DNA from 4 places in the Paenibacillus xylanilyticus genome. Region 1 is predicted to be linked to each of the others. Evidence: riboswitches for the same ligand, from Rfam matches in the RefSeq annotation. Region 1 holds a riboswitch; each other region holds the start of a gene.
The links. A riboswitch is a leader RNA that binds a small molecule or an ion and turns the genes downstream of it on or off. The one in region 1 is predicted to bind thiamine pyrophosphate.
Positions count from the first base shown of each region.

Region 2: another riboswitch for thiamine pyrophosphate. It lies ahead of F4V51_RS04345 (ABC transporter ATP-binding protein); the one in region 1 lies ahead of F4V51_RS17470 (thiamine phosphate synthase).
Region 3: another riboswitch for thiamine pyrophosphate. It lies ahead of F4V51_RS04365 (ECF transporter S component); the one in region 1 lies ahead of F4V51_RS17470 (thiamine phosphate synthase).
Region 4: another riboswitch for thiamine pyrophosphate. It lies ahead of thiC (phosphomethylpyrimidine synthase ThiC); the one in region 1 lies ahead of F4V51_RS17470 (thiamine phosphate synthase).

Region 1 is NZ_CP044310.1:3,968,705-3,976,157, forward strand. It holds gene F4V51_RS17440 (C40 family peptidase) at 1-368, shown strand, start outside; gene F4V51_RS17445 (response regulator transcription factor) at 500-1,192, opposite strand; gene F4V51_RS17450 (ThiF family adenylyltransferase) at 1,352-2,401, opposite strand; gene F4V51_RS17455 (thiazole synthase) at 2,398-3,165, opposite strand; gene thiS (sulfur carrier protein ThiS) at 3,169-3,372, opposite strand; gene thiO (glycine oxidase ThiO) at 3,369-4,601, opposite strand; gene F4V51_RS17470 (thiamine phosphate synthase) at 4,631-5,257, opposite strand; TPP riboswitch at 5,492-5,601, opposite strand; gene F4V51_RS17475 (ABC-F family ATP-binding cassette domain-containing protein) at 5,711-7,261, opposite strand; gene F4V51_RS17480 (hypothetical protein) at 7,400-7,453, opposite strand, start outside.
Region 2 is NZ_CP044310.1:951,267-958,719, forward strand. It holds gene F4V51_RS04315 (MerR family transcriptional regulator) at 1-192, opposite strand, end outside; gene thiE (thiamine phosphate synthase) at 389-1,054, opposite strand; gene thiD (bifunctional hydroxymethylpyrimidine kinase/phosphomethylpyrimidine kinase) at 1,054-1,866, opposite strand; gene thiM (hydroxyethylthiazole kinase) at 1,863-2,675, opposite strand; gene F4V51_RS04335 (ABC transporter substrate-binding protein) at 2,727-3,794, opposite strand; gene F4V51_RS04340 (ABC transporter permease) at 3,882-4,700, opposite strand; gene F4V51_RS04345 (ABC transporter ATP-binding protein) at 4,687-5,448, opposite strand; TPP riboswitch at 5,618-5,720, opposite strand; gene F4V51_RS04350 (radical SAM/SPASM domain-containing protein) at 5,923-6,798, shown strand; gene F4V51_RS04355 (pectate lyase) at 7,146-7,453, shown strand, end outside.
Region 3 is NZ_CP044310.1:958,850-966,302, forward strand. It holds gene F4V51_RS04355 (pectate lyase) at 1-231, shown strand, start outside; gene F4V51_RS04360 (copper amine oxidase N-terminal domain-containing protein) at 399-1,352, opposite strand; TPP riboswitch at 1,517-1,627, shown strand; gene F4V51_RS04365 (ECF transporter S component) at 1,835-2,428, shown strand; gene F4V51_RS04370 (ABC transporter ATP-binding protein) at 2,429-3,952, shown strand; gene F4V51_RS04375 (energy-coupling factor transporter transmembrane component T family protein) at 3,927-4,721, shown strand; gene F4V51_RS04380 (outer membrane protein assembly factor BamB family protein) at 4,818-7,103, shown strand; gene F4V51_RS04385 (methionine ABC transporter ATP-binding protein) at 7,234-7,453, shown strand, end outside.
Region 4 is NZ_CP044310.1:680,578-688,030, forward strand. It holds gene F4V51_RS03210 (lipoate--protein ligase family protein) at 1-544, shown strand, start outside; gene F4V51_RS03215 (hypothetical protein) at 615-839, shown strand; gene F4V51_RS03220 (Fe-Mn family superoxide dismutase) at 999-2,306, opposite strand; gene F4V51_RS03225 (alpha/beta hydrolase) at 2,467-3,492, opposite strand; gene F4V51_RS03230 (IclR family transcriptional regulator) at 3,853-4,596, shown strand; TPP riboswitch at 4,719-4,832, shown strand; gene thiC (phosphomethylpyrimidine synthase ThiC) at 5,187-6,992, shown strand; gene F4V51_RS03240 (hypothetical protein) at 7,077-7,453, opposite strand, start outside.

The sequences.
Region 1 (7,453 bases):
TCGTAAACTACGGCAAGAAATTTACAGGAACACCATATAAATTTGGCGCGTCAACGTCCACTACGAAATATTTTGACTGCTCTTCTTTTATGAAATATATCTTTAAGAAGTATGGTGTAGATTTGCCACGTACATCTGTAAAACAATCCAAAGAGGGTAAAGCTGTATCGAAGGCTAACCTGCGTGTAGGAGACCTCGTATTCTTCTCAAGCGGTAGCCGTTCCACAGGTTCAAACATCACTCACGTAGGTGTATACGCAGGCAACGGCAAAATTCTGCACACTTACGGCGCTCCTGGTGTAACCATTTCGGATCTGGATTCCGGTACTTGGAAAAGAACATATATTAAAGCTCGCCGCGTACTGTAGTTATACTACTATAGACAGGCAGTTGGGACCGGATCTTGTATCCGGTCCTTTTATATTTACCCGGATTTCTGAGGATTACAAACAGGTGTATTTTGGTAACTTAACGTCATATGAATGCTTGGAGTCATTCATTAAGTTGTATGAAGCATGTAGCCAATGCCGCGTACGGTATGGATCAATTTAGTATCTCTCCCTTTATCCACCTTAACTCGCAGATGTTTAATGTATACGTCCACTACGTTGGTATCCATCGCAAAATCATACCCCCACACTTCCCTAAGAATTGCACTACGCGTACACGCCTCATTCACGTGTCTGGCCAAAAATTCCAACAGTTCATATTCTTTAGGTGTCAACATGAGATATTCCCCTGCACGGCTTACCCTGCGTGAACGCAGATTCACTTTAAGATCATGCACGACGATGACCTCTTCATCCGTTCGGGCTGCATTCGAGAAGACACGGAGTAAATTTCGAATTCTCGCCATCACGATTTTCCACTGAAACGGTTCAACAATGACATCATTCGCGCCTTGATCAAGCCAAGCGACGATCTGTTCCGGGGTTGCCTGTGGTGTAATCACGACAATTGGTACGACGCCTTCCTTGTACTCCATTAGCCATTGCAGTTCCTCCACAATGGAATTGTCATGCTCCTCATCCACTACGCCAATAATCATGCTGCAGGTTTCCAGCCCAGCATCCTGTTCCTGATACAGTTCTTCCCACTTAATATCAAAAACGGAGTAACTTTCGGTACACAACACTTCCTTAATCGAGTTCGTTCGGTCTTCGGCACCAATAAGTAAAATGGACGTTTTCATTTCGTTTTCACCCGGCCTGTCTCATACCGCTGACAAGGTGTAACATGACCAATTTGCTAATCATTTTCACCTGAAGTACAGCAACCTTTGTTTGTTTAGCATGCCGTAAAACGAAAAAGTCCATTCCCCTATAGGGAACAGACTCGAGAAATTAATCATTTAGCCAAAGTATCGATGTACGAGTGTACGAGCTTCTGCAGTATCTTTTGTACCATGAACCAAAACACGTCCATCCTGAAAAATAACCAATCGATGCACCCCTGTCTTAAAAGAGATCAGGAACGGATTGACTTCAACTGGTCCTTCATCAAGCCTTCTCAGACGCTCAGCCGTATCTTGAAGATTCAGCTTCATGGAGCGAGAAGGACGAATCTGTACCGTATCCCTACCGCATAACACATCGGTTTTCTCCAGATTGGCAGCGGAAAGGTAAGGATAAGAAGCGGTATTTCCGCAGGAAGGGCAATCTGCTTTTTTGGCCCCATCCACATTTATGGATATGTACTCATTCCGCCATACATCAAACGACAACAGCTTACGCCGCAGCGCACCTTCATTACCGCTAAGAAGCTTCATCGCTTCTGCTGTCTGGTTCGCCGTTACCATCTGCACAGCCTGGGGTATAATCCCCGATGTATCGCAAGTATCTCCACCGAGCGGTACCTCGCCAAGTAAACAGTTCAGACAAGGGGTATCCCCAGGCAGGAATGTATAGGTGATACCATAACTCCCCACACACCCCCCATAAATCCAGGGAATGCGGTATTTCTGGGACATGTCATTAAGCAGCAGCCTTGTATCAAAATTATCCGTGGCATCCATGATGAGATCTGCATTTTGAATGAGATCCTCCAGCTCGTCTGCACGGACATCCATCACCTTGCCTTCAATGACAACCGAGGAGTTGATATCACGCAGGCGTTTTTGGGCTGCCATCGCTTTTGGCATTCGCTGAGCTGCATCCTGCTCAACATAGAGCTGCTGTCGCTGCAGGTTGCTCCATTCCACATAGTCCCGGTCCGCAATGGTAATGTGTCCAATACCTGATCTGGCGAGCGTCTCTGCAATGCCGGTTCCCAGTGCACCGGCCCCCACGATAACAACCCTGCTGTTGTTTAGTCTTCGCTGACCTTCTTTGCCAAGCGGAGCGTATCGTTCCTGTCTCGAATATCGATCACTTTGCTCCGTTGAATTTGTTTCTTCTATCATGTATGAACCATTCCTTCCGCCGGACTGCTGGCTGCTGCATAACGCTTAACGGGTATCATACCTGCTTCATAAGCAAGTCTTCCCGCCTCAACTCCCATTCGCATTGCTTTTGCCATTTTAACCGGGTTTCCCGAACCGGACACCGCCGTATTCAGCAGCACACCATCCGCCCCAAGCTCCATGGCATAAGCAGCATCTTTGGGGGACCGCAATCCCGCATCCACAATTACAGGAACTACCGCTTGCTCGATTATGATTTCCAGGTTGTACGGGTTGATAATGCCTCTCCCAGCTCCGATCGGTGAAGCACCTGGCATGACTGCATGAACCCCAAGCTGCTGCAGCCGTTTGGCTAAAATCACATCATCCGAGATATAAGGCAGTACGATGAAGCCTTTTCCCAGCAAGATCTCGCAGGCCTTGTACGTTTCGATCGGATCTGGCAGCAGCGTGACTCCATCTCCGATCACTTCTACTTTTATCATATCACAAAGTCCTGAGGCACGGGCAAGTTCAGCGATTCGGACGGCCTCTTCTGCAGTGGAAGCACCTGCGGTATTAGGAAGTAACGTGAATCGCTTCAAATCGAGTGTATCAAGGAAGTGGCGTTTATCCCGATCTTCCAAGTTCAGGCGTCGAACAGCAAAAGTCAGCACTTCGGTTCCTGACGCTTCTACCGCTTGACTCTGTATATCCAAATCCTCAAATTTGCCCGTACCCAACAACAATCTGGAAAGAAATGAATGATGTCCTATCTTCAGCATGTTTTAACCGCCTCCCACAAAATGTACGATCTCAATTCGGTCTCCGTCTCTTAAAACAGTCGATGCATGGTGCTCCCTCATCAGAATTTGGCGATTTAACTCAACCACCACAGTTTTCACCTGCAAATTAAAAGATTGCAGCAGCTGATCCACATGATTCAAATCTTCATCAATGTTCATGCTCTGCCCGTTTACGATGATGTTCACTGCATAATCTCCTTTCTGCTCAAACGCTCCGGACTCAATTCATCAATGCCAAGCTCCTCCGAAGAATGGCCAGCAATCAAATCAGCCATCAGACTGCCGGTTATTGCGCTCAGTAAGATGCCATTTCTGTAATGTCCAAATGCGGCATATAGCCCAGGTATGCTTTTATAAGCTCCCAGATAAGGCAAACCGTCAGGAGTCGCTGGTCGAACCCCTGCCCAAGCACGGATAAACTGGGCTTGCTGAATTCCAGGGACCCAGCCAGCTGCGGATGTAAGCAGCTTTTGAATACCTTCAACAGTTACATCCCGATCCGAGTGTCCTGGTAAACTGGTTGCTCCGATCCAAACTTCTCCGTTTGCTTTGGGGACAATGTATACATTATCTGCATAAACCGTCTTGTCAGGTCTGTAATCTGCATCATGTTTCGCATATTGAATTGCTGCAATTTCACCTTTCACTGGAAGAGTGGGCAGGTGAAGACCCACCTGCTTCAATATCTCTCCACCTTGTAATCCAGCTGCGACAACAACCTGCTTACACGTTAATCTTCCAATCGACGTTTCCACAGCCTGGATTCCGCTCGAATCGGCAGATAGACTTACATTCTGTACACCTTCGATTACTTTGGCGCCCATTGTTTGAGCTGCGCCCGCATAGGCATGTGCCAAATTGACAGGAAGAAGTTCACTTTCTGAAGCTCTATACAGAGCCCCGAAAGTTTCCTTGCTTATCCACGGGGCTTCACGTTGAAGATTGGAATGATCCCACCACATTTGCTCTGTAAGCAAATCTGTACTTCTTCTGTTATCGCAATACTTTTTCATCTCGTCTTCATTTCGAAATGGTGTAATGAATCCATTCTGCTGCAGGCCAATTTCAATGCCGCTTAGTCGTTGAAGCTGTTCTCTTTGCTGATGCAGTCGTTTTCTACTTTCATATGCTAGCTTTGACATCAGAGTAGTATGAAACGTCTCGCTGTCTGCAGCTAACATGCCCGCTGCGGCAGAAGATGTCTCACCTGCAATACGTGCACGCTCGATTAAAATCACTTCTTTACCTCGTGAAGCTAGCTCATACGCGATGGCACAACCTATAATGCCGCCTCCCACAACAATCGTTTCGGCATGAAGCTTGCCACGAAGTTCTCCACGTAATTGGGCCGTAAAAGCTGCTGCATTTCGGTAAAGTCTGCCACTTCGTCTTCGCCCTCTGGCTTCTCCGCTCATTCATTCACCCCCGCGTTCCGTCTTATTTTCTACCGTTCAATAGCCTGCCTCAAGGCTGCTGCTGCGCGTTGCGGATTATCACTGGTCCAGATAGATGATATTACTGCCGCACCACTTGCTCCGGCTGCACGTACAGCTGCTATGTTTGCCGGTCCAATACCGCCAATGGCAATTACGGGAACGGAAACAGCTGAGCATATTTCAGACAGTGCAGATAGCCCTCTCGGCTTGCTCCCAGGTTTACTGCTGGAGGAAAATACATGACCATAAAAGAGGTAATCTGCTCCCCGTTCTTCAGCTACTCTAGCTTCGTGAAGAGAGTGAACAGAAATGCCGAGACGAAGTCGATCGCTTTTGTTCAGGCTGCTGCCTTGGATAGTCGCCAAATTGGACTGGCCCCAATGAACCCTCTGAAATGCTACATGTTTCTCCAACTCATTCAACTCACATAGACCATTGATCACGATCCTATCAGCTGGAATTCCTGCGTACAGCAAACTGTACGCCCATTGGATTTTTTGTTCAGTGGTTAAATGTTTCTCCCGGATGTGAATATAGTCAAGCCAGGGCCATAAATTCGTTGCAATCTTTACAAAACGTTTTTCATCCCCTATGCCCGGCGAAACAGCATGCAGCTCAAACGATAATGAATTCACAAGTTTCCTAGAGATATCCGTTTGGTTTCACCTTCCCTGCCGTCACAATATGTAAGCACAAAAAAGCCACTCCCGTAGGGAGTGGCCGCGATAACATGTCAAGTTAGTTAAATGAGCTTTACATGCCAGTTGTCAGGTATACAAGCTATTAAACCATATACGAGACACCTTCATGTTCCACTTCTGAGCATTCACATTCGCTTCAAAATCGAATATTAATTTGCCCATATCATTAACTAAAACGCGCCACTTCCCTACGCTGGTATAATCCAGATCAGGTGCAAAGGGTCCGGAATCGCATTATTCCATCTCAGCCGCAACGAGCGGCCCCCCTAGTGATCGTATGAAGTTGTAGCCTATGTTACCATAGACACCTTTTTTTGTCACCGTTGATTTTTCAAACTCTTGTCGATGAATATTTTGATTCTAGAGCACTTCATTGCTGCGGAACAATTAGTTTTTCTCAGACCAGGCTTCGACGTCCCATGTTTTGGTGACCCAATCCTGATAAAATTCAGGTTCATGCGAAACGAGCAGTACTGTACCTTTAAACTCTTGCAGAGCTCGTTTTAGTTCCGCTTTTGCTGTTACATCCAGGTGGTTTGTTGGTTCATCAAACAGGATCCAATTGCTTTCACGCATCAGAAGCTTGCACAAGCGCACTTTCGCTTGTTCTCCCCCGCTAAGCGCACTCAGCGGACGAGTGATGTGCTCGTTTTTCAAACCGCAGCGTGCCAAATGTCCTCGTACTTCATTCTGTGTCAGATGGGAGAATTCGTTCCACACATCTTCAATCGGTGTAATATTGCCAGCACGGACTTCCTGTTCAAAATAAGCCGTCTCCAGATAATCCCCCAGAAACGTTTTACCGCTAATCGGAGGTATTTTCCCCAAGATGGTTTTAAGCAGCGTCGACTTACCTACACCATTACATCCAACAATGGCTATCTTCTCACCACGTTCGATTGTCATTGTCATTTTAGGCAGCAAAGGGTAGGAATAACCAATCTCAAAATCAATTCCCTCGAATACTGTTTTGCTGCTGGCACGGGCATCTTTGAATTTAAATGTCGGTTTTGCCGCTTCATCCGGGCGATCGATTCGTTCAATCTTGCCCAGCTGCTTCTCGCGGCTTTTGGCACGTCCGGATGTGGAGGCTCTTGCCTTGTTACGCTGAATGAAATCTTCCTGTTTCTTAATATATTCCTGCTGTTTCTCATAAGCATCGATATGTTGAGCTTTTTGCATATCGGCCATTTCGAGAAACTTATTGTAGTTGGCAGCATAACGCGTCAATTTAGCAAATTCCAGATGGTAAATGACGTTAACGACTTCATTCATGAACTCCGTATCATGCGAAATCAGGATGAATGCATAAGGATAATCTTTTAAATATCGTGTTAACCATTCGATGTGCTCTACGTCCAGGTAGTTGGTTGGCTCGTCCAGCAAAAGAGCCGTCGGTTTCTCGAGCAGCAACTTGGCGAGCAATACTTTCGTCCGTTGTCCCCCGCTTAGTGCAGCGACGTCACGATCAAGCCCAATAGCGGATAATCCGAGGCCATTTGCCATTTCTTCCACTTTTACATCAATCAAATAAAAATCGCCCTGCTCAAGCTGCTCCTGGATTTCACCCATTTCTTCCAGCAATTTTTCAAGCTGGTCTGGATCTGCATCAGCCATCTGGTCTGTAATGGCCATCATTTCCTTTTCCAGCTCAAGCAGGGGAAGGAAGGCATCTTTTAAAACGTCACGGATTGTTTTGCCAGGAGTCAGCTTGGTATGCTGGTCCAAATATCCGTACCGGACCTTTGGTGTCCACTCTACTTTCCCGCTGTCTTTCAGCAATTTTCCGGTCAAAATGTTCATTAAAGTGGACTTTCCTACACCATTAGCTCCAACCAGGCCTACACGCTCTCCTGCAAGTAAACGAAAAGATACATTTTTAAATAACGTGCGGTCACCAAAATTGTGACTGACGTTTTCCACTGACAATAAACTCATGAGATGAGGTTGCTCCTATCTATTTAACATTACTTTTTATTCGGTATAGTTGATACCGGTCAAGTTCTGAACTGAAACCCTATTTTAGCACAGGACCTGCCTTTTCTGAAAGCAATGTAGTAGGCGCAGCAGCCTTACTTAGTGAACAACCTTGTTAATGTAGCAATTCCCCTCAAAATACCCCGCCGCCGC
Region 2 (7,453 bases), 3.0 Mb from region 1:
CTCTTTCAGGGAGAAATCAAGCTCTCTGAAAAATAAAATCTGCTGCAGTGTTTCCAGATTGGCATCCGAGTACAGCCGATATCCGGCTGAAGTGACTTCGTCCGGGGTCAATAATCCGATCTCATCATAATGATGCAGTGTGCGCACACTGATCGAGGCAAGCTCGGCAACTTCTTTGACTTTCATGGCCATGATCAACACCTCCTTACACCACCGATTGTATAGCGTCACGTAACGTGAGAGTCAACAGGCAAAAAAAGATGCGAGCCAGGAGGTCGCATCCGGAAGAGCATGGAACAATAACGTTGGGGAAACGGTGAGGCGGTCATGCTGGTAGGGGCAGCCTGCCCCAGCATGTGGGGAGGGGAGGCGATGCAGGGAGGCACGGCTATGCCTGCATCCCGCGCACAGCCTCAGCGAACTGCGCAGCCGCTGCGCGCACATCGGCCGCGCCCGCGATGGCGGAGATGACGGCTACGCCGTCGGCTCCTGCCGCCATCACGGCGACCGTGGTATCGGGCGTAATGCCGCCGATACCCACCACCGGAACTGCGATGCCTGCGGCGCGCAGTTCCGCCACCCCGGCGGGGCCCAGCACAGCGTGGGCATCCGCCTTGGACTGCGTCGGGTACATGGGCCCGACGCCAAGATAGTCGGCGCCCGCCTGCACGGCACGGCGCGCCTCAGCCACGGAGTGGGCGGATACGCCAAGCATCCGCCCGGCTCCGATGCGGGCGCGTACCAGCGCCGCGTCCGCATCGTCCTGGCCGACATGCATGCCGTCGGCCTCCACTGCCACAGCCAGCTCCACATCATCGTTCACGATGAACGGAATCCCGTGCTGGCTGCACACCTCGCGAAGCCGCATCGCAAGCTTGATGCGGGCTTCGCCAGCAAGGGCGCCAGTTCCCTTCTCGCGGAACTGGAACAGCGTGATGCCGCCGGCGATGGCTTGGCGCAGCACATCCACAGGGTCCAGCGTTGTATTCACGCTGCCCATCACCAGGTACACCTGCATGGCCTGGCGTACCGCCTCTGCATCCCATCTGCGCATCACTGCTCACCCCGCTGTCTGCGCTGATACGCAAAATGATTCGTTGGCCCGTGTCCGGCCCCAATCCCCAGTTCATCCTCAATGGCCGCCTGAATGAACGCTCGCGCGGTTGTTACGGCAGCCAGCACAGACGAGCCCTTGGCCAGTTCGGCCGTGATGGCGGCAGAGTACGTACAGCCGGTCCCATGGGTGTGGCGTGTCACAATGCGTACGTTCTCCAGATAATGAAAGGACGTGCCGTCATAGAGCACATCAACAATCATCCCGTTACCTTCAGCATGTCCGCCTTTGACCAGAGCATACGCAGAGCCCATGTGCACGATTCGTCTGGCGGCTTCTTCACGATCGGCCAGATTGCGGATGGTCATTCCGGTGATCAGTTCGGCTTCCGGAATATTCGGCGTTGTGACTAATGCGTGTGGAAGCAGATCCGTGACCAGGGCGTGCACCGCCTCCTGCTGAAGCAACGGGGCACCACCTTTCGCTACCATGACCGGATCAATGACCAGATTGGTCCAGCCGAATTGCCGCCATTTCTCGGAAACCAGCCGAATGGTTTCTGCACTGAAAAGCATGCCTGTTTTTACCGCTCCGGGCTTGAAATCTTCACCTGTGGAATCGAGCTGCCGGGCAATACCTTCCAAAGGAACCGGATAGACTCCCTGAACGCCTAGTGTATTCTGTGCGGTAACCGCAGTAATAACAGACAAGCCGTAAGCGCCCAGTTCCTGAAAGGTTTTCAGATCCGCCTGAATGCCGGCCCCGCCGCCATTATCTGACCCGGCAATCGTGAGTGCCTGCGCCATACTCATTGGGTATCACCGCCAAGCTCTCGGACCCGGGTCTGCTGAGCGACCACGTCCGGGGTTACCAGCGCAAGCTGGTTTAGCAGCTCGATCTGGAAACTGCCTGGCCCGAGATGGGCTGTGCGCGCTGCCGCGATCTCGGCTGCAACGCCATAGAAGGCAAGGGCTTCAACAACACTGCTTAGCAATTCTTCTCCAGACGGTGCAACCGCAGCAAAGGCACCTATGATGGAGCTAAGCAGGCATCCTGCGCCAGTGACCTGAGTGAGCAGGGCATGTCCATTCTGCGTTAGGAACGTGGTCTGTCCATCCGTAATGACATCCTCGCGTCCAGTGATAACGACAACACAGCCAAGCTTCTGTGCTGCCCGCTCGGCGATTCCGGTGCGGTCACCTTCGCCTTGGCCTGCATCGACACCCTTAATGCTCCAGTTCTCGCCTATGACATTGGCGACTTCCGCCACGTTGCCCCGCAGTACGGTAAGCCGAAGCTCACGCACGAGCATCTGAACCGTATCCGTACGATAGGCCGTAGCGCCAGCTCCCACCGGGTCGAGTACAACTGGCACTTGATGGGCATTGGCCGATTGTCCGGCGAGCCGTATGGCCTGGACAACCTGGTCATTGAGTGTGCCAATGTTGAACACGACCGCTCCGGACATTTTGGCGACATCGGCTACCTCTTCATGTGCATAGGCCATGAAAGGAGAGGCGCCCAGTGCGAGCAGGCCGTTGGCCGTAAAGGGAGCAACCACGAGGTTGGTGATATTGTGAACCAGTGGATTTTGAGAACGAACTCGTGCCAGATATGACATTTGAAATTCCCTCCTGATAAGCCATTATTTTTATAGCTGCAACTGTACTTTTTACTTATCCTGCAAGTTGATAAACGCATCCTCGGCCTGTACCGAATCCGGAATCAATTTACGTTGTACCAGCCACTTCCGCACGTTTTCCCAGGAGGAAGACTCCTGCCAGCCAAACGGGATACCTTCTTCAGTCATGAGCGGAAGCAGAATGTCCAGGCTCTTTGTTTCAATTTCCCGATCCAGCGGGGACGTCTCATTTTCGTGTGCGAGCAGGATGTTCAATGCTTCATCCGGATGCTCGGTCACATAGTTCTGACCTTCCTGGATCGCTTTGACGAAGCGGGTGAGCTGATCCTTCTTCGCCTCAATTCCCTCGTCGCTTGCTGTAAGAACGAGTTCGTAATAATCCGGCACGCCGTAATCGACGGGGTTAATAGACTTGACCGAATGACCTTCTTTCTCGAGAATCAGCTGTTCATGATTGATAAAACCACCCATGATCGCATCGGCCTGACCGGAGGCCAGCGAAGGGATCAGATCAAATCCAACATCCACCAAATTCATGCGGTCCGGATCGCCGCCATCCTGACTCATCATCGTACGCACCATGGCTTCATATAGGGGAACGGAGGAATACCCTACCGTCAGTCCTTCAAGATCTTTGGGAGAGTTCACCTTCCCGTCCGTTTCCGTCAGCAGATGAACGAGTGGATGCCGAACGACAGCGGCAATGGATCTTACGGGAATGCCTTCTCCACGGGCTAGCAAAATTTGCGGCTGATAGCTCAGCGCCAGATCCACTTTGCCAGCGGCTACAAGTTTGAGCGCATCATTCGTATCGGCAGGCATCTGAATGTCCACATCGAGCCCTTGGTCTGCAAAATATCCCTTTTCCTGTGCTGCATATATAAAGGAATGGACTGCATTCGGATACCAGTCGAGCATGATGGACAATGAATCGTGGTCACCAGACGACGATCCGGTTGTTGTTGAATCTGTGCCCTGTACCTGGGGATCGGAATGTGACGGTGAAGGGTTCGCACCCGTATTGCCACAACCGCTGACGATCAGCAATAAACAGATGAGGGCAGGAAGCAGGATGTGAATGAGTTTCTTTTTTCTCATGGATAAATGGGCCTCGTTTCGTTCTTTTTTGTTTGGTTTCAATCGCTGATATGTTTCAAAGAGATCGACAGGAAGGAGCAGCACTTGTTATCTCATTGCCGATTGCCTTTTCATCGACTTTCCTCTGCGTGCATGGTCTGCATTCCGCTTCAATCCAAGGATTCGCTCCAGCCAGGCAATAAGCACGAACAGACCGATGCCCAGCAGGGATAACAGCAGAATGGAGGCAAACATTGCATCGGTATTCATGCTGCTGGACATTCTGCGGCTGAAATAACCAAGACCTTTGCTGCCTCCGAGCCATTCGCCAATGGTTGCGCCGACCACGCAGTACACCACCGACATCTTCAATCCTGAGAAGAAAGAGGGCAGTGCAAGAGGTACCTGAAGCTTGCGGAACAGATCCCACTTGCTTGCTCCCATTGTCATCAGTAGTTCGCGCTGATCCGGGTCGCCTTGACGGAGACCATCATAGGTGCTGACCACAATCGGAAAGAATGCGATCAGAAACACCACAGCAACTTTACTCCAGAGTGTGTAGCCAAACCACAGAATGAACACAGGAGACAGGGCAATCAGTGGAATCGTCTGGCTGATTACGATGAAGGGATACAGCGCCTTTTCAATCGAACGGCTGAGGTGCATGCCCGCTGCCAGAGCGCCTCCAGCCACGATGGACAAGCCGAAGCCAACTGCTACCTCCATCAATGTGGCAGGTAGATGGGTTCCGAGGAGCAGACGCCGATGCTCAACTAGAGAACTTACTATTGATGTAGGTGCAGGGATAATAAAAGAAGGAACCCAGCCCAATCGAACGATGCATTCCCAGCCAGCCAGCATCAAAAGGAGAAGCGCAGCGAACAGGCCATAGCGGGCAACCCATCTGCTGACGTTAAAGCTTCGCATGTAGTTGTTCCTCCAACCGTTGTCGCATCTGTATCAGATCCGGATCGTAGACCATGTCCGAATGTCTCGGACGGGGCAGAGGCACCTTCATGTCCAGCAGCTGCCGACCGCCAGGAGTGAGAAGGACTATCCGGTCACTTAGTAACAGGGCTTCTTCTATATCATGCGTGATGAACAGCACCGTTTTACCGAGGTTTTCCCACAATTCAAGCAGCCAGCGATGCATCTCCCGCTTGGTCATGGCGTCAAGCGCGCCAAAGGGTTCGTCCAGCAGCATGAGCTGTCCTCCTGTCAGCAAGGTGCGCAGCAGGGCGACCCGCTGCTTCATGCCGCCGGACAGTTCGTCCGGGTAGGCATGCTCATAGCCGGATAAGCCAAATCTGTCGAGTCCGGCCATAATGTCAGCTCGCAGCTTCACCTTGTCCTGCTTCCTCAGGGCAAGCTCCGAAGGAAGCAGGCAGTTCTCCATAACCGTCCGCCAGGATAACAGCAAATCCTTCTGCGGCATGTAGGCAACCCGCCCGAGTCGCTGTCCTGGCGGCACCCCAGCAATTTCGATCGTGCCATCTGTCGGTTCAAGCAAGCCTGCCAGCAGCTTGAAGAGTGTACTCTTGCCTGATCCGCTGGAGCCGATCAGCGAGACGAATTCTCCCTTTTTTACACACATCGACACATTGGAGAGCACGGGGGAATGTCTCTGATCCGGAAAAGTAAAGGTCATGTTGTCAATCTGTACATCGTTGCTCATCTGGTTCCTTAGCCCCCTTGGAATAAAAACTGCCTGAACGAAAATGCACGTTGTTTGCGATCTGTTGTAAGTAAACGCGAAAAAGCCCGCCCATTTCCGGAGAAATGAGTGGGCCTGTTAAGTTCAACCGACATTCATGTTCATATGAATATGAAAAAAATCCGTTAACTGAAAGTCCGCTCCACTTCCCTCCGCTGGTATGATCCAGATCAGGTTCAAAGGGTCCGAATACATTCATTCGTCTCAGCCGCAAGGCTCCCCTAGTGCAATCGTTCAAGATATGCAGTTGTGTACACAGCATATATCACATTCCTGCGAGATGTAAAGAGGGCTTAGAGGCAAAAGTTAAACGTTAAAACCATTCGCGGATTTACCTTGGCTTCCTAACCCGATATAATGGGGATGGCACATATGGGCCGGATTACAAATGAGGGTGGGACTGTTCTCCCTCCTAAGCAGAATGGGGACCCCGAGTTGAAAACGTTCAAGAAAGTATATATTGAAATTACAAGCATATGTAACCTGGCATGCAGCTTCTGTCCGCAGACCAAGCGTGCCAAAGGATTCATTGACCCTGAAGTCTTCAACAATATATTGGATCAGATTAAGCCACATACCAAACACATTTATTTGCATGTAAAAGGGGAGCCGTTACTCCACCCCAAAATTGATGTGTTACTGGATTCCGCACACGAGAAGGGATTCAAGGTAAACATAACAACGAACGGAACATTGCTGCCCAAGACCCAGCATAAACTGCTTGGCAAACCGGCATTGCGGCAAATGAACTTCTCGCTGCACAGCTTCGACGGGCACGAGGGATCGACCGACCGTGAGGGATACCTCAGCAATATTTTGTCCTTTGCCAGGGAAGCCGTGAAGCACAATGTAATCATCTCGTTCCGGCTCTGGAACCTGACGCAGGATAACTTCACGAATGCCCAGATGAATCGGAACCGGGAAACACTGGAGGTACTGGAACGCGAGTTCAACCTGGATTTCCGCATTGAGGAAAAGGTGGTTCCAGGCAGCGGCGTCAAAATTGCGCCGAATGTCTATCTCAATCAGGACCACGAGTTCCAGTGGCCAAGTCTGGATGCACCAGAGGATGACGGCAAAGGCTTCTGTCATGCGCTGCGCAGTCAGGCGGCCGTACTGGTGGATGGAACGGTTGTACCGTGCTGCCTTGATGGTGAAGGTGTCATTAATCTCGGTAACGTCCATGAGAAGTCTTTCTCGGAGATTGTCGAAGGTGAGCGGGCAAACAATCTGGTGTATGGTTTTTCCAAGCGGGAAGCCGTGGAGGAACTATGCCGGAAGTGCGGATATCGTCAGCGGTTCGGAGCTTAGTCAAATAAGTTGGAAATGAATAGTTCATGCCTAAGATCATGTTGTCTGGAAACAGATGACGTGGTCTTTTTTTAATTTTTGGCTAGAATTCTGCAGTCTTCACAGACTTTAAATGAAGCATACCGAAAGTTAAGATCAGCACATTCCTTGCGGAATGGATCGACAAAGAATGCGAACAATGCAGGAATCATGCCGACAATTGGATATCTAATCTAATGATTATTATCATTACTCTCCTGTTTTGGTAGCATCAGGGTAGGATCCAGAACAGAGGTGCACCTCTTAAGGGATCCGGGAAGACAAGCTGGCTTGTACACCAATATATTCATATAAGGGAGGATTTACGTATGAGAAAAATGTTATCGCTGCTGCTCTCTGCTGGTCTGGTCGCTTCTGTATTTGGTGCATTACCCGTGTCTGCTGCTCCCGAGATTGTGAAGACGACGATTATTGTCAAAGCAGGTGAGACTTATGATGGCAAAGGAAAGAGTGTTGCCGCAGACCCAAACACATTGGGTGATGGCAGTCAGGCCGAGAACCAAAAACCGATCTTTCGTCTTGAGGCAGGAGCTACACTGAAAAATGTAGTGATCGAGGCACCGGCAGCCGATGGCGTCCATTGTTATGGCAACTGCAATATTCAGAATGTGACCTG
Region 3 (7,453 bases), 3.0 Mb from region 1:
TTCAGAGCTGATGATATCGGTAAGCTGGTACGTCAAAATGGAGGAACCTCTTACGCGGTCACCATGAACGTGGACAGCTCCAACATTTCCAATGTGAAGGATTCCATTCTGCGAACAGACAGCAGCTCCACAGTTGGCAAAATAACGAATACCCGTTATTCCAAAGTGCCTACCCTGTTCAAGGGATTCGCATCGGGTAAAACAAGTCAATCGGGGAATACGCAATATTGAGGATAGCATGTCAACCAGAAGATAAAGAGGATACAGTAGGTTCATGTTCAGAATTCCTCTTTATAGTAAACGCAAAAAGGCACCCTCAAGGATGCCTTTTTGCGTTTGCCATAAAACTAGATGAAGAGATTTTGAAAAATGCTGCATTCTCTGCTATCTCTCAGTAGTCATTCGTTTTCTTCTGGAACAGCAACGATGATTTTGTCTTTTTCCGGGGCAATGGAACCCGAATCAATGGAGCCGGACTTGTTCATGACCTCATAGGAAGTCTCTTCCAGCATTTGAGAGTATTTAAATGATACAAGAGTTTGGCCTGCTACCGATGGTCGCTTCCCTGCTTCTGCTACAGCTTTGTTTTTGATGAAGAATAGATCTCCGATTGTTCCGGCTGCACTGCTCACGTTGGCCTGCCATTTCAGCAGGGCAGTTCCATTTTTGATTTCGTAGTAACTGATGAGATCATTATTTTCGTTGATGAAAAAGCGGTCCTTCTGTCCTTTTTCAAAAATGTAAGTCATCGATGAGTCGACAGGACCAAGTGGATTACGGATGTCCAGGCGTGCCTGTTTTAAATCCGAAAAACGTGGAAAACGAAGCGCAGCCTCACGTGCAATCGTCAGGTCAGCACTTTTGTACTCCTCAATAATCGATGCATCTGGCGTATAGATATAAGCTTCCTTGGCAGCCTGATTCCATCGAACTTCTGCACCGAAGGTTTCACCGATTGCACGAAGTGGGAGCATGGCTTTGCCATTTACCAGAATCGGAGCAGAGGACAGCGCCGCAGCCTGGCCGTTTTTCTTGATGGTTTTACTGTTAGGAGTAAGTACATACTTGTCGCTTCCTGTACTAATGCTAATTTGTTTCGTTTTGTTGTTGTACCCGAAAGTATAGTCACCCAGAAATTTCAGTTCCGTGAGCGCCACATACGTAACTCCCTGGCGAATAACCACATCATATTCGGCAGGAACATTGTTAATATAGGCTGCAGGCTGGTGTATCGCTGCCGCTTCCACTACATGGGATGACATTAGTGCAGGTGCCGTTCCTGCGGTCATGATCGAAGCGGCAAGGATCCATTTCCATTTTTTTTGCTGCCAGGTTGTGTTGGTTGTATTCATATCATCAATCCCCTTTCCCGTATATAGACGGCTAATATCTCCTAAATGTTTCATATTAATGGAATTGGCATCCTTTCTTTAAACGGATTTCTCCAGTGTGAAACCTTGTTGGACGTATAAGTTATTGCCATAAATACCCATGTAGTGTACATTAGTAGCAATGAAATAAAGTGAACCGGGAGCTCAATGAAGTTGGGCTGAGATTGGGGCCTTATGCCGCTGACCGTATATCTGATCTGGGTAATGCCAGCGTAGAGAACATGAACTCATGATAAGTAATTTGGGGAATGAAAATGGGAACGGTTAATCTCGGAATGCGAGCGGAAGCAGGCTTGCCTCGTGAGTTGACCGGATTTCATTTTATTCTAAGTTACTTCGATCATGGGTTGTGACACTGTGCGTAAGGCTTCCCCGGAACCGGGGAGGCTTTTTTTATTTTCATTTCATAACCTTATGGGAAGCAGAGAAAGGAAGTAGAGGACATGTCAACAACAGTGCGCAGCAACAAATTGAAGTTAACTGATATTTTGGTGACGATCGTGATCGCGGTTGTATTCGGGGTCATCTACAAGATATGGGGACCGACGTATGATCTGATGAAGCCTTTCGGCGTACATGCGGAGCAGATGATCTATGGCATGTGGTTTATGGCAGGTACGTTCGCCTATGTTATCATTCGCAAGCCGGGGGTGGCCATTCTTGCTGAAGTAGCAGCCTCGACCGTCAGTGCTTTTCTCGGGAGTGAATGGGGGATGTCCACCTTGGTATACGGTCTGTTGCAGGGGCTGGGCGCAGAGATCTTCTTCGCCGCATTCCTGTACCGCAAAACGAATCTGTTCGTCACCTGCCTTGCAGCTATTGGGGCAGCAGCAGCTTCGCTTTTGCTCGATTACCAGTATGGATACATTGACTCGTTATCGGCGTGGAATTACACATTGTTTATCGGCTTCCGCTTCATTGGAAGCATTCTGATTGCTGGTGTATTTGCTTATTATCTTGCGAAAGCACTTGAACTCACAGGCGTGACCCGGTCATTGAGACCGGTCTCCAAGCAGGATTATGAGGCACTGGACTAAATGAACGGAGAAGGGAGTGTGCAGGCGGTAGGCATTACCAATCTAAGGTGCAAGTTCCCGGGAGAGCAGGACCTGGTATTCCAGGGCTTGTCTCTCTCCGTGCGTAAAGGGGAAAAAGTGCTGCTGCTCGGTCCAAGTGGTTCAGGCAAGTCCACGCTGCTGCAAATATTGAGCGGTCTTATTCCGCGTTCCGTGGAAATCCCGATGAAATGTGATGAGATTCAGGTGCCGATTCAGCCAGGCATTGTATTCCAGGACCCGGATACCCAATTTTGTATGTCCTATACAGATGAAGAGATTGCTTTTGTGCTTGAAAATCGGAATATCCCAAGGGACCAGATGCCTGAGCTGATTCAACATTATATGGAGCTCGTTGGCCTTTCTTTTGAACATAATCGTGCATGGATTCAATCGATGTCCCAGGGGATGAAGCAGCGCCTTGCGATTGCCTCTATTCTTGCCATGGAGCCGGATGTCCTGTTTCTGGATGAACCAACAGCACTGCTCGATGATGAGGGAACCACGCAGGTATGGGATACGGTGAAGCAGGTCGCACAAGATAAGACACTCATTATCGTGGAACACAAAATCAATGAGGTGGTGGACGTGGTTGACCGAATCATCGTGCTATCACCCGAAGGGAAGATTGTGGCCGACGGACAGGCGGAACAGGTCTTTGCGAACGAGAGGGATATGCTTAAGGAGTATGGCATCTGGTATCCGGGAGTATGGGAGGAACGTGGAGCTCGGAAGGTTGAAGCGAAGCGACAGGATTCTCAAGAAGCCTTTAAGCATATGACGTCCGGATCTGGCAGTCGCACAGAAGTCGAAGAAGATGATTCCAGGGAATCAGGTGTATACCATCCGGCACTCGAATTGAGGCAATTCACAGGGCTGCGAGGGAAGAATCCGGTTGTACAGATCGATCACGCTGACGTATTTCACGGGGATTGGGTAGGAATCGTTGGAGCTAATGGCGCTGGAAAAAGTTCATTATTGCTTTCCCTGATGAATATCCTGAAGACGACGGGACATTATCGTGTTGAAGGACAACGGCCCGGCAGGATCAGAGAGCTGGCTGACCGCATTGCATTCGTGTTTCAGAATCCGGAATTTCAATTCGTTACGAATTCGGTTCTGGATGAGGTGGAATTTTCCTTACTCGGGGGAGAACTTACTGCGGAAGAGCGACGGGCCAGAAGCATTGAAATGCTGGAGCAATTTGGACTCAGTGAGCTGTCTGGGAGGCACCCGTATCAATTGTCGATGGGACAGAAACGCCGTCTCAGTGTAGCTTCTGCTATGGTTCGCAGACAGCGGATATTGCTGCTGGATGAGCCCACATTCGGACAGGATGCACGTAATACGTTTGCCATGCTGGGACAACTGGAGCGCCTGCGTCGCGCGGGGACGGCCGTGGTCATGGTGACACATGATCAGGAGATCGTGAACCGATATTGTACGAAAGTGTGGACTGTAGAAGAGGGGAGGGTTACGCATGCAGCTATCGTTTCCTCATCGTGAAACCTGGCTGCACGCCGTGAATCCGGGCCTTAAAGTTATTTTCCTGACCCTGATGTTTATCCTGGTTATTCTTATTCACAATCTGAACGTCATGATCAATGTAGCGGTTGTCATGCTTCTGTTACTATGCTGGGCGGGTCATCCTTGGCATCGGCTGCTGCTCTATGCGTCGCCTTTTATATTGATCTTTATCTCCACCTCCACAGGCATGATGATGTTTGGTAAAGGCGAGACGACGTGGTACAAATATGGACTGATACATATCACGGAGGAGAGCTTCTATCGCGGGCTGCACCTGGGGTTTCGTTCCCTGAGCATGGCGGCTGCGGGATTGTTGTTTGGCCTGACCACACGTCCGGTTCATCTATTCTACTCGCTGATGCAGGAGTGGCGTCTTCCGCCCAAGTATGCCTATAGCTTTTTGGCCGCCATGCGCATGATTCCCATTCTGCTGGACGAATTCCAGACGCTGCGTTATGCCATTCGCATCCGCGGTACGCAGCAGCGTGTTTCATACTGGAACGTCTATGGAACCTTGAAGCGGTATGCGATTCCCCTGCTGGCGCAGAGCATCCGGCGGGCAGAGCGCATGGCCATCGCCATGGAGGCAAAAGGATTCGCAGACGGCGCGAGCCGGACGTATTACATCCAGACCGGGTATTCCCGGGCGGATCTGTATTTTGTGTTGTATTTTATAACAACCCTTACTATAGGTTACATGTTAGGCTGGGAATTCCCTTATTACCCGGCGATGCTGGATGTCAGATGAAGAGAAGGGACGGACATTTTTTTGGCGGTACAGTAACTTTTTCTTGTTCAAAACGTCTTTAATGGAAATAACTTCAAAAGGATGGAGTGAACCAACGTGAAGGCAGGCGGGAACTGGCGAAAAAAGGGTTACAGGTGGATCACCATTACCGGAGCAGCTGCTGTGATCGTTACAGGATACATGCTGCTGGATCTGAATGTGGCTGCCCGTGAAGGCCAAGCCCCAATATCAGTTACACAAGCCCTATCGGCAGCCATAACCTATAAAGCTGGAGAAACCGTCACTTTGGGAAAAGGCCTGCCTAGGTATGCCCAACCGATGGATCACAAGGTTCCCGTTGATCAGATGAGAATAACTACATATACCTCCGGCGGGGAAAAGCTGAAAGTACAGATTGTTCGCGGAGATTGGATTAGGTTGAATCATAGCGAGTTCGGGAGTTTCTGGGTGCCGGGATGGTACGCATCCAAGGAAAGTCAGACGATGAAAAGGTCCACACCGCAGAACTTTACACTCCGGGCGGGAAGTAAACTGTATCTGTATCCTGGAAGCCAGACAAGCTGGCCTTCTGCCAGTTCTCTAACGGATCATGCGCTAATTGTTGCATCTACGAAGGAGTGGTATGGTGTCTCCGTTCCTCCGCGAACCTGGAATAAAGAGTCGAACGTATACCGTCCAGCCATAATCTGGGTTAGGGCGAAGGACGTACAACAGCGCGTGAACGTAGCGGACGGCTGGTTCGGGAATCAGTCCTCCATGTCTATAGCGGATGTGCGGCATCTGACGGATATTTTATTAGATAAAAGCACGACCTCAAAACAAGCTGCTCAGTGGCTCGGCGAGCCGGATTGGAAAGAGCATTCCCAGAATCTGAATGAAACCCATGTTTCCATGAGCATTGGACAGACCTGGCGATATGAGCGGGAAGACGCACAGTTTCTGGTAACGTTTAGCAAGACAGGAAAGCTGGTGCAGACACGCTGGAACATCCCGGTGGATGATCGTAATAATGTGGTCCCTTCGGATTGGAATTTCAGTCGTTCGGACGACTATCAGTTCACAACCCAAATTCTTGGCAAAACCCTGCCTGCAACGTTACCTTGGAAATCCACATGGACCAATCAGGGCAAGCTGAATTATCCCTTTCTGCAAGCTGCAACAGCGGATGTGCTTCTGATGAAAGGAGACGACGGTGGATTTAGCGGCATGCATTATGACAAATCCGTGTACGCCCTTGATCGACATACCGGGGAAAATGTGTGGGAGATTCATGCAGGCTTCGGTGCACTCCAAGCACAATTGGATGCGAAGCGCGATGGCGTAACGATCTTTACGTCCTATGCTCCGGGAGATAAGGAGTACAAGGATCGCATACGTCACATCAAACTATCGGATGGGAAAGTGCAGTGGGAATACAAAACCGGCTCCAAACTTTCACTTCGTGGTATTACAGCTGCGGAGAATGTTGTGGTGGTGGATAGCCCGGTTGCGGAAGGCTCCAGTCAGGGACGGATCACCGTGCTGAACAGTTCTAATGGCAAAACCCTCTGGACTAAGAAGCTAAGTGCCGGATATCAATTGTTCAACCAGACAGCAGCTGACCCGTATGTGATGTATTGGGAGAAAAATCAACTGGTTGCAGCTGACCCGCTATCAGGTCGTACGGTATGGAGTATCAAAACCGGTAAGCCTACTGTGGATCATATCGAGAATGATCCGTACTTCGACGGAATCACCCGTCTTGATCCATTCGCAGAGGCAAAGCCTGAACGCTGGATGCTGCTTGGGGATCAGTGGGTGTTGGTCGATCTGAATTCAGGCAAGAAACTTGCTCACTTTCAAGCCCGGAACGGACAGCGCTTCGAAGTGCTGAATGATGGCATGCTGTTGATCCGCGAGAATAAGCAAGGTGAGCATTACGGCGATTATTCTGATTTTACAACGACGCTGTATGATGCCAAGAACGATAAAAAACGATGGACGTTAAACGACAAGGTTGAGCGAGGGTTTGTGGCAGACGATCAACTATATGTAATCAAGAACGGCTATCCGGCCGCACTGGATTATCAAACGGGAAAAACACGCTGGGACGCACAATATACCATCTCTTCCTTGAGATACCCTACCAACCAGGGAAGTTACCTAGTTATCGACGACCAACTCCTGTTACCCATGGGTGAGGATCTTCTGATCATGAACAAAGAGGATGGTACACTGGTCGGCCGAGTGCATGACGTGGTCATGGGATCGCCGGAACACCGGGATCGGGATGCCAAAAATGGCACAATAAATCGGATAGGTGATGAAATCTACATCGGTTCTTCGAACGGCAGATTCAGCTTGTATCATGTAAACGATTTAAAAACAGATATCTCTCGTTAAGGCTTGTTTCACACAGAATGTTGCTTTATTATAAATGAACAGGATTGCTCGCGCTCCGGTTATCGGCTGTGCGGGCTTTCTTCATGTGTTCTCGAAGGACCATGCATGATTAATCGCAGGAGGAATCTCCATGATTTCATTATACGGCGTAAGCAAGCGTTATAACGAACGTGGGTCCCGGGCTGATCAGGGATTCGAGGCGTTAAGCTCTGTCTCGCTTGAAGTGGGACAGGGAGAGATTCACGGTATCATTGGTTCCAGCGGTGCGGGCAAATCAACGCTTCTCCGCATGCTGAACGGGCTTGAAAAGCCGGACTCCGGTGATGTAACCGTAGGCGGACAGCAGCTGA
Region 4 (7,453 bases), 3.2 Mb from region 1:
AGGTGCGGCTGTGCCTCTTCATCCGGGCGTGGTTAACATTTCACTGATTTTGCCTAACCCGGCCCGTGCTATTAATATTCACGATGACTTCCGCGAGATGGCTGCTCTTATTGCCGAGTCTTTAACGCCATGGTCGAATCAGGCGCAAACCGGAGAGATCGAGGGTGCCTTCTGCCCCGGTGATTATGATGTTAGTGTCGGTGGACTGAAATTTTGCGGTATTGCCCAGCGCAGACAGGCGAAGGCTTATATTATTACGGCTTTTATTATCGTGGAAGGACATGGAGACAAGCTGGCGGCAGAGGTGCGCAGGTTCTACCAGCATGCAGCAGACGGCCTGCAGGAAGGGTATCCCGATGTTCGTCCCGGCACAATGGCGAGTCTTCAAGAGCTGGCAGGAGTGCCTTCTGCAGCAGCTTACACCGCTTCCCTGGTCCGTACGCTTCGTAATCGATACCCTTTGGCTGAAACTGACCGCGTATTGTCCGTTAATCGGGAGGCAGTCATGCAGACGGCAGAGCAGATGAAACTGCGCTACGATTAGTATCGTTCGCGAACACTTGGAATTGGTTAATAGAGATGATATGATGTGATTTCGGAAGGAGAGTGCCAAGATGGAAACTTTGAGATATACATTTGAATATGAGGTTGTTTCTTCAGGCGAGAAGTCTGAGTTCAGCCAAATGGCAACAAGCAAGGAAGAAGCCGCGGCTTTGATCGTTGCACGTATTGCCGACCTGGAGTTCACGGGTGAGGAAGATATCAAGCTGGGTGACCTGATTGCCATCAGCAAACAGGTTGGGGACAACTATGTTGCGTGCGAGGGCTGTGCTTCCTAGTCTGGCATGACGCAGAAGAGACATATCCAAATACAAGCAAGTCTTCTTGAACCAAGAGGCTTGCTTTTTTTATTGCCAATGAAGAAGAGATATCTGGCAGTCTATCGGCTGGAGATATCTCTTTTTTCTTGTTCCCTTTTCGGTTCTACCTTTTCAGTTCTAGTAGGGTGGCCATAACAGCTTGCGTGCAGTTTCGTAACGTTCAGCCACCGCAGGCCAATAGACGACATTCCACCAGTCCTCAATATATTTCTTGCGCTCATTCTGATGCTTCAGATAGTAGGCATGCTCCCATACATCCAGCGGCAGGAGGGGTACGATGTCGGACTGGGACAGGTTCTGGTGCTTCTCCGCCTGTAAAATCTCCAAACGGTGCGCCCGTGGACTCCAGACAAGGAGAGCCCAGCCGCTGCCTTCCACTTTGTTGGCCGCTTCAGTGAATTGATTTTTGAATGCCTCATAACTGCCAAAATCCCGTTTGATCTGTTCAGCAAGCAATCCGGAAGGTTTGCCGCCGCCTCTGGGATTCATGATCGTCCAGAAGATCGTATGCAGGTAATGGCCTGCACCATTGAAGGCAAGTTCCCGTTCCCAATGTTTGACGAGTTCGAAATTATTTTTTTTACGTGACTCGGCCAGTTTTTTCTCGGCTGTATTGAGTCCATCCACATAGGATTGATGGTGCTTATCGTGATGAATGCGCATCGTCATCTCATCAATATGTGGTTCAAGAGCGTTGTAGGCATAGGGCAGAGGAGGCAGTGTGTGTCCACCAATCGGAACAGGTCTCTCCTTCACAGGAGGTGTAGAAGGTAAGGTGATGCTCTCTGTCGTACCGGAAGAAGGCGATAGACCGGAGACCTCTGAAGACTGCACCTGTGAAGAAGATGATGAAGGTGCGGGAGCTGATGGAGCTGACGGTGCGTTAGTTTTTCCAGCGATGGATGACGGCTCCTCCGCTGCTTCACGTTCGCTGCTTCCTGACAATTGAACATACTTATCCAAAGAAAAGGGTGCATCACTTACCGAATCCCGCATGATTCCAGGTTGAATCAAGGTATCGAGTACGCCGAGGAAATATTCCGATTCGCGAATAAAGTGCAGAATGACTGCCTTGGCGAGCGGGACAGCTTGCACAGCAGCACTTTGCTCGAGCAGGACGTACAGCTGCCTGATGAACTCCCGCGATTGTGAACGTGCAGAGGCGATAAGCTGCTCTACGCTTCCGATGATGTAAGGGGCAGGCGGATGGGTTCCGGGTAACAACTGTTTCAACAGCTGGTTGGCTGCCTTCTCGGTATTTTCAAATGTCACTGCCCATTCTTCAAGCAGCTTTACATAAGTGGGCTCCAGATCGGGAACCAGTGCCCGAATAACAAGCGTATGCTCTTTCTCCTGCTCCTTCCAGAATCTGATCTCTTCCAGGATGCGCAGAGGCAGCAAGGGTCCATAGCCAGACCAATTCATATGCGGCAAACCTCCATTCAATTCAATTGTCATAGCAGCCCTTCAAGGGATACACTGTGATTCACCATTTATAATCGTCCCAAAAGTATATTCTCCTGCCATGTTGTCCTATGTGTGCATAAAAAAAGAGCCCCATAGGGGCTCTGATCACCGGAAGATTCTATTCACCGGTATTGGTATTTTCCACATCGTCGCTGCTTGTCTTCGTCACATGACTCAGGAACGTAGAGACACGGCGGAGATACTCCTTCGGATGTTCCCGGAAGATCAGCTCATGATGTGCGTCCTGTACGATCCATTCCTCTGAGTAGGTGTTCGTCTGGTTGGCGGCGAGAAGCTCGGCGATTGGATAGGGTGCCTTCTCATCCTCCGTCCCGTGAATGAAGAAGATCGGGAACGGATAGTCTTTCTTTTTGACTTCCTGATACGGAATCTGCTGTAATCCGGTGCCATTCAGAACCGGGAATAACAGATTCATGATCTGCAGAGTTGGTTGTCGCGGCAGATCAATCTGGTTATGAATGTTGTGATACAGCGTATCCGGCTCTAGCAGGAAGGTGCTGTCGAGAATCATGGCATCCACGTTCTCGGTTAGCAGACCCGTCTGTAATGCTGTGCCTGCGCCCATCGAGAATCCCCAGACAACAAGCTCCTGAGCACCGCGCTGCTTGGCGAACTGAATGGCACCAAGCAATTGCTGGGACTCGGCTTTGCCTCCTGTAGCGACTGCCTTGTTCACCTGTGAGGCGAAACCATAGTCAAACATCACGACATTGAACCCGAGCTGGTGGGCATAGTGTGCCAGGTCATACATGGGAACCCAGGTTTCCTCACGATTGGCCCCATATCCATGACTGAAGATAATGGTTTTGTTGACATCCGTGTCTGCGGGGATATACCAGCCCTGCATCGTACGGCTGCCATCTGCTGCCGGGAACGTGATATCCTCATACTTCATGTTCTTGGCCTGCATTGGATTGGAGAACACGGGAGCTACGGTCGGGTTGGATAATACCCAGGCAATATAACCGTGTAGGGCAATGAAACAAAAGAGCAGAAAAAATACAACGGAGAGCAGCAACGCTACGATAATATGTTTGAACCGGATCAGCCTCGGTGATAACGAAGAAGGCAGATCGGACACTTTCGTTTGCAGCGGGGCTTCGCTCTGGGATGTCGGAAACATGATTGCCCCTCCTTATTAAGATCAATTGAAGATAACAACGAGTTCAGATCAGATAATATATCTTGGTGTCCTTGCTGACATGACAGCAAAGTCTTGCTTATATATCTTTATCGTATGTTTCCATATAGTCAAAGTCAATTGATTGGAGGCATTTGTTACGCAATTGTTATATAGTCCAAAAGATATATGGTTAACATTTCCTGATGGTGCAAATTGCAGGGGATTTAGTCTTATAAAAAGAAAATATTTACACTTCTTAACGTCATGATTTGGCTCATTTTGGTTTACAGATGAGATCGTTTCTCATATAATTTATGTAACCAAGTTTCATGTGATGAAACATGAGGAGGGCATTATGCCATGGAAGACCGCAAATTAACCGTCCGGGCTGTGGAACGGGCGCTGGATATATTATTATGTTTTACCACACGGAGCGATCTTGGACTCACGGAAATTGCGAGTCAGATTGGTTTGCACAAAAGTACGGTTCACCGTCTGATGGCAACGCTGGAGGAGAAGGGCTTTGTCATTCGTGATGCGGCCACTGAGAAATACAGGCTCGGGATTCGAATCTGGGAGCTGTCTGCTCATATGTCCCGCAGTGATGACCCTGCCATTTTGCTGCTTCCTGCGATGGAGCGGCTCAGAGATCGTTTGGGAGAAACAGTCAGTCTGTACCTGCGGGATGGCAGTGAGCGTATCCGTATTCAGGCTGTTCAGAGTGATCAGGCCATCCGGCGGGTGGCTCCGGTTGGTGTCCGTCTTCCTCTATCGGTAGGGGCTTCCAGCAAAGTACTCATGGCATTTGCGACGGAAGAAGACCGGGAGGAACTGATGAATGGCCCCGAATGGCCCGTATTTATCGATCCCGAAGTTTATCTGGCCCAGATGGGCGATATTCGGGAGAATGGATATGCGACCAGCTACGAAGAACGTGAGCCTGGAGCGGCTGCAGTATCCGTTCCTATTATGGATCGTAAGGGGAATATTGCTGCTGCGCTATCCGTATCGGGTCCCGTTAGCCGCCTGTCCCAGGAAACTTTGCACGAATATGCACCTGTACTTAAGGAAGCAGCTGCGCAGATGGGCCTCATGTTGGCCTGATCCGGCATGCAATGGAAGATAAAGGGTTGTATTTCTGACTGGCTTGCGCTAGTCTGTAATGGACAGCTCAGCGGGGCTGGAATGAATTGAATATGGAACTGCGGTACACATACCGCAACTGTTAACGTTACTGGGGGAGTCCGAATTGTCCGGACTGAGACGGGATCGCATGAGATTCCGGACCCTTTGCACCTGATCTGGATCATACCAGCGTAGGGAAGTAATCGGCGATATAACCACGAACACCTGCATAATTTAGCCTTTGGCATGTCTCCACTTGTGGGAGCTTGGCATCAGGCTTGTTATGGGTGATGGACATAAGCCGGTTCCCTCGGGAACCGGCTTTTTTATATACAGCGTCAAGCGATCATCCTCAGCAGAGGGGAGTTGTCTTCTTTTGCGGGAGAGCTGGAGTTGGGTATAACCCACTTATGCCTGTGCCAGATTCTGTCTACGCTATGCCGCTGTAATGTTCTTTCTTCGGAAGTTGGCCGTTCTTTTCTTGCCTATGCGTGGATGATATGGAACGAGTGCATGAGCAATCAAACTGGCCCAACCATGGGATGACCAACGAGGAGGAAGAGGTAGCGATGAGCACAAACAACAGAACAACAGCACAGGAACATGCAGAGCAGGGGTTGGAAAAAGGAACAGTGGCGGCTGGGCGGGTCCAACCGTTTCCCGGCAGCCGCAAAGTTTACATTCAGGGCTCACGACCGGACATTGCCGTACCCGAGCGTGAAATTGCCCTTCATGACACGAATACCCCCCAAGGGGTGGAGCATAACGAGCCGCTGCGCGTGTACGATACGAGCGGCCCTATGACGGATCCCGGATTTCACGCCGATATCCGGTCAGGTCTGCCAGCTTTGCGTGCACGATGGATTACGGAACGAAACGATGTAGAGGCGTACCAGGGACGTACCGTCAAACCGGAGGATAACGGGCTGAAGCCTGGAGGGAAGAGAACCGGAGCGGAAGAATATCCAGGCCTCCGCGGCAAACCGCTGCGTGCACAATCCGGACGCTGTGTCACCCAGATGCATTATGCGAGGCAGGGCATTATTACGCCTGAGATGGAGTTTGCAGCTATCCGTGAGGGCGTAGAGCCGGAGTTCGTCCGGCAGGAGCTGGCGAGCGGCAGGGCTATTCTGCCATCGAATATTAATCATCCCGAGAGCGAACCGATGCTGATCGGACGTCATTTCCACGTGAAGATCAACGCCAATATCGGCAACTCTGCCGTATCCTCTTCGATTGAAGAAGAAGTGGAGAAAATGACTTGGGCGGTACGCTGGGGTTCGGATACGGTAATGGATCTCTCCACAGGCAAGGATATTCATACGACGAGGGAATGGATTATCCGCAATTCTCCGGTGCCGATCGGGACGGTGCCGCTGTATCAGGCGCTGGAGAAGGTGAATGGCGAAGCCGAGGCACTCACCTGGGAGTTATACCGGGATACGCTCGTTGAGCAGGCCGAGCAGGGTGTGGATTACTTTACAATCCATGCAGGCGTGCTGCTGCGTTACATACCGATGACGGCCAAACGGATGACCGGCATTGTATCCAGAGGTGGTTCCATTATGGCGGCATGGTGCCTTGCACACCATCAGGAAAACTTTTTGTACACGCATTTTGAGGAAATCTGTGAAATCATGAAAAGGTATGATGTAGCCTTCTCTCTCGGAGATGGACTCCGCCCGGGCAGCATCTATGATGCCAATGATGAAGCCCAGATGGCTGAACTTGCTACGCTTGGTGAACTGACACAGATTGCGTGGAAGCATGATGTGCAGGTGATGATTGAGGGGCCAGGACATGTGCCGATGCACAAGATTAAGGAGAATGTCGACCTTCAGATGGAGATCTGCAAGGAAGCACCGTTTTATACACTTGGTCCGCTGACAACCGATATTGCACCAGGCTATGACCATATTACCTCAGCCATTGGAGCGGCGATGATCGGCTGGTTCGGAACGTCGATGCTCTGCTATGTGACACCAAAGGAACATCTGGGCCTGCCGAACAAAGATGATGTCCGGGAAGGCGTTATTGCTTACAAGATTGCGGCACATGCCGCTGATCTGGCCAAAGGCCATCCGCGTGCACAGCGCCGGGATGACGCGCTGTCGAAGGCCCGCTTCGAATTCCGCTGGCGGGACCAGTTCAACCTGTCATTGGACCCGGAACGTGCCCTGTCCTATCACGATGAGACACTCCCGGCTGAAGGGGCCAAGGAGGCCCATTTCTGCTCCATGTGTGGGCCTAAATTTTGCAGCATGCGCATTACGCAGGATATTCGTGCCTTTGCCGCAGTCAAGGGCTTGTCCGAGAATGAGGCTGTAGCAGCCGGGATGCAGGAGAAGGCTGAGGAATACCGTTCGCGATCCTAAGCTCGTTACAGCGCAATTTAAGCAGCCTAAGATAACTAAAAGCCGTTCTCTCCACTACTCGGAGAAGAACGGCTTTTTATAACCCTAACGCAGGCTAATATGCAATTGCTGCTCCAAATATGATGCAAGGGATGCAAGCGGGCTGTAGATCTCCGTACCTGCATTTGCTGAAGCAAGGGCAGCGGCGGGAGCCATGGACAGCTGAGCGGCAAAAATTTTTTTTTCTGGTGACTGTGCAGCAAGTTGTTGCAAGCCCGTAGTCACGGCACTCATATATCCTTCCTTATCGCCGCGCATGATCAACTCAAATGTACCGGGAATTAATGCGGCCTTCGTTCTCGAAGCGGCGGCAACGTTTGCCTGCCCGTTAGTCTCACCTTGCTGTAGCGCTTCTTGCACCCGCGCCATCGTTCCTTCAACCGTTGCTGCATTGGTAAAAGCAAGAATGTATTCCTGCGAAT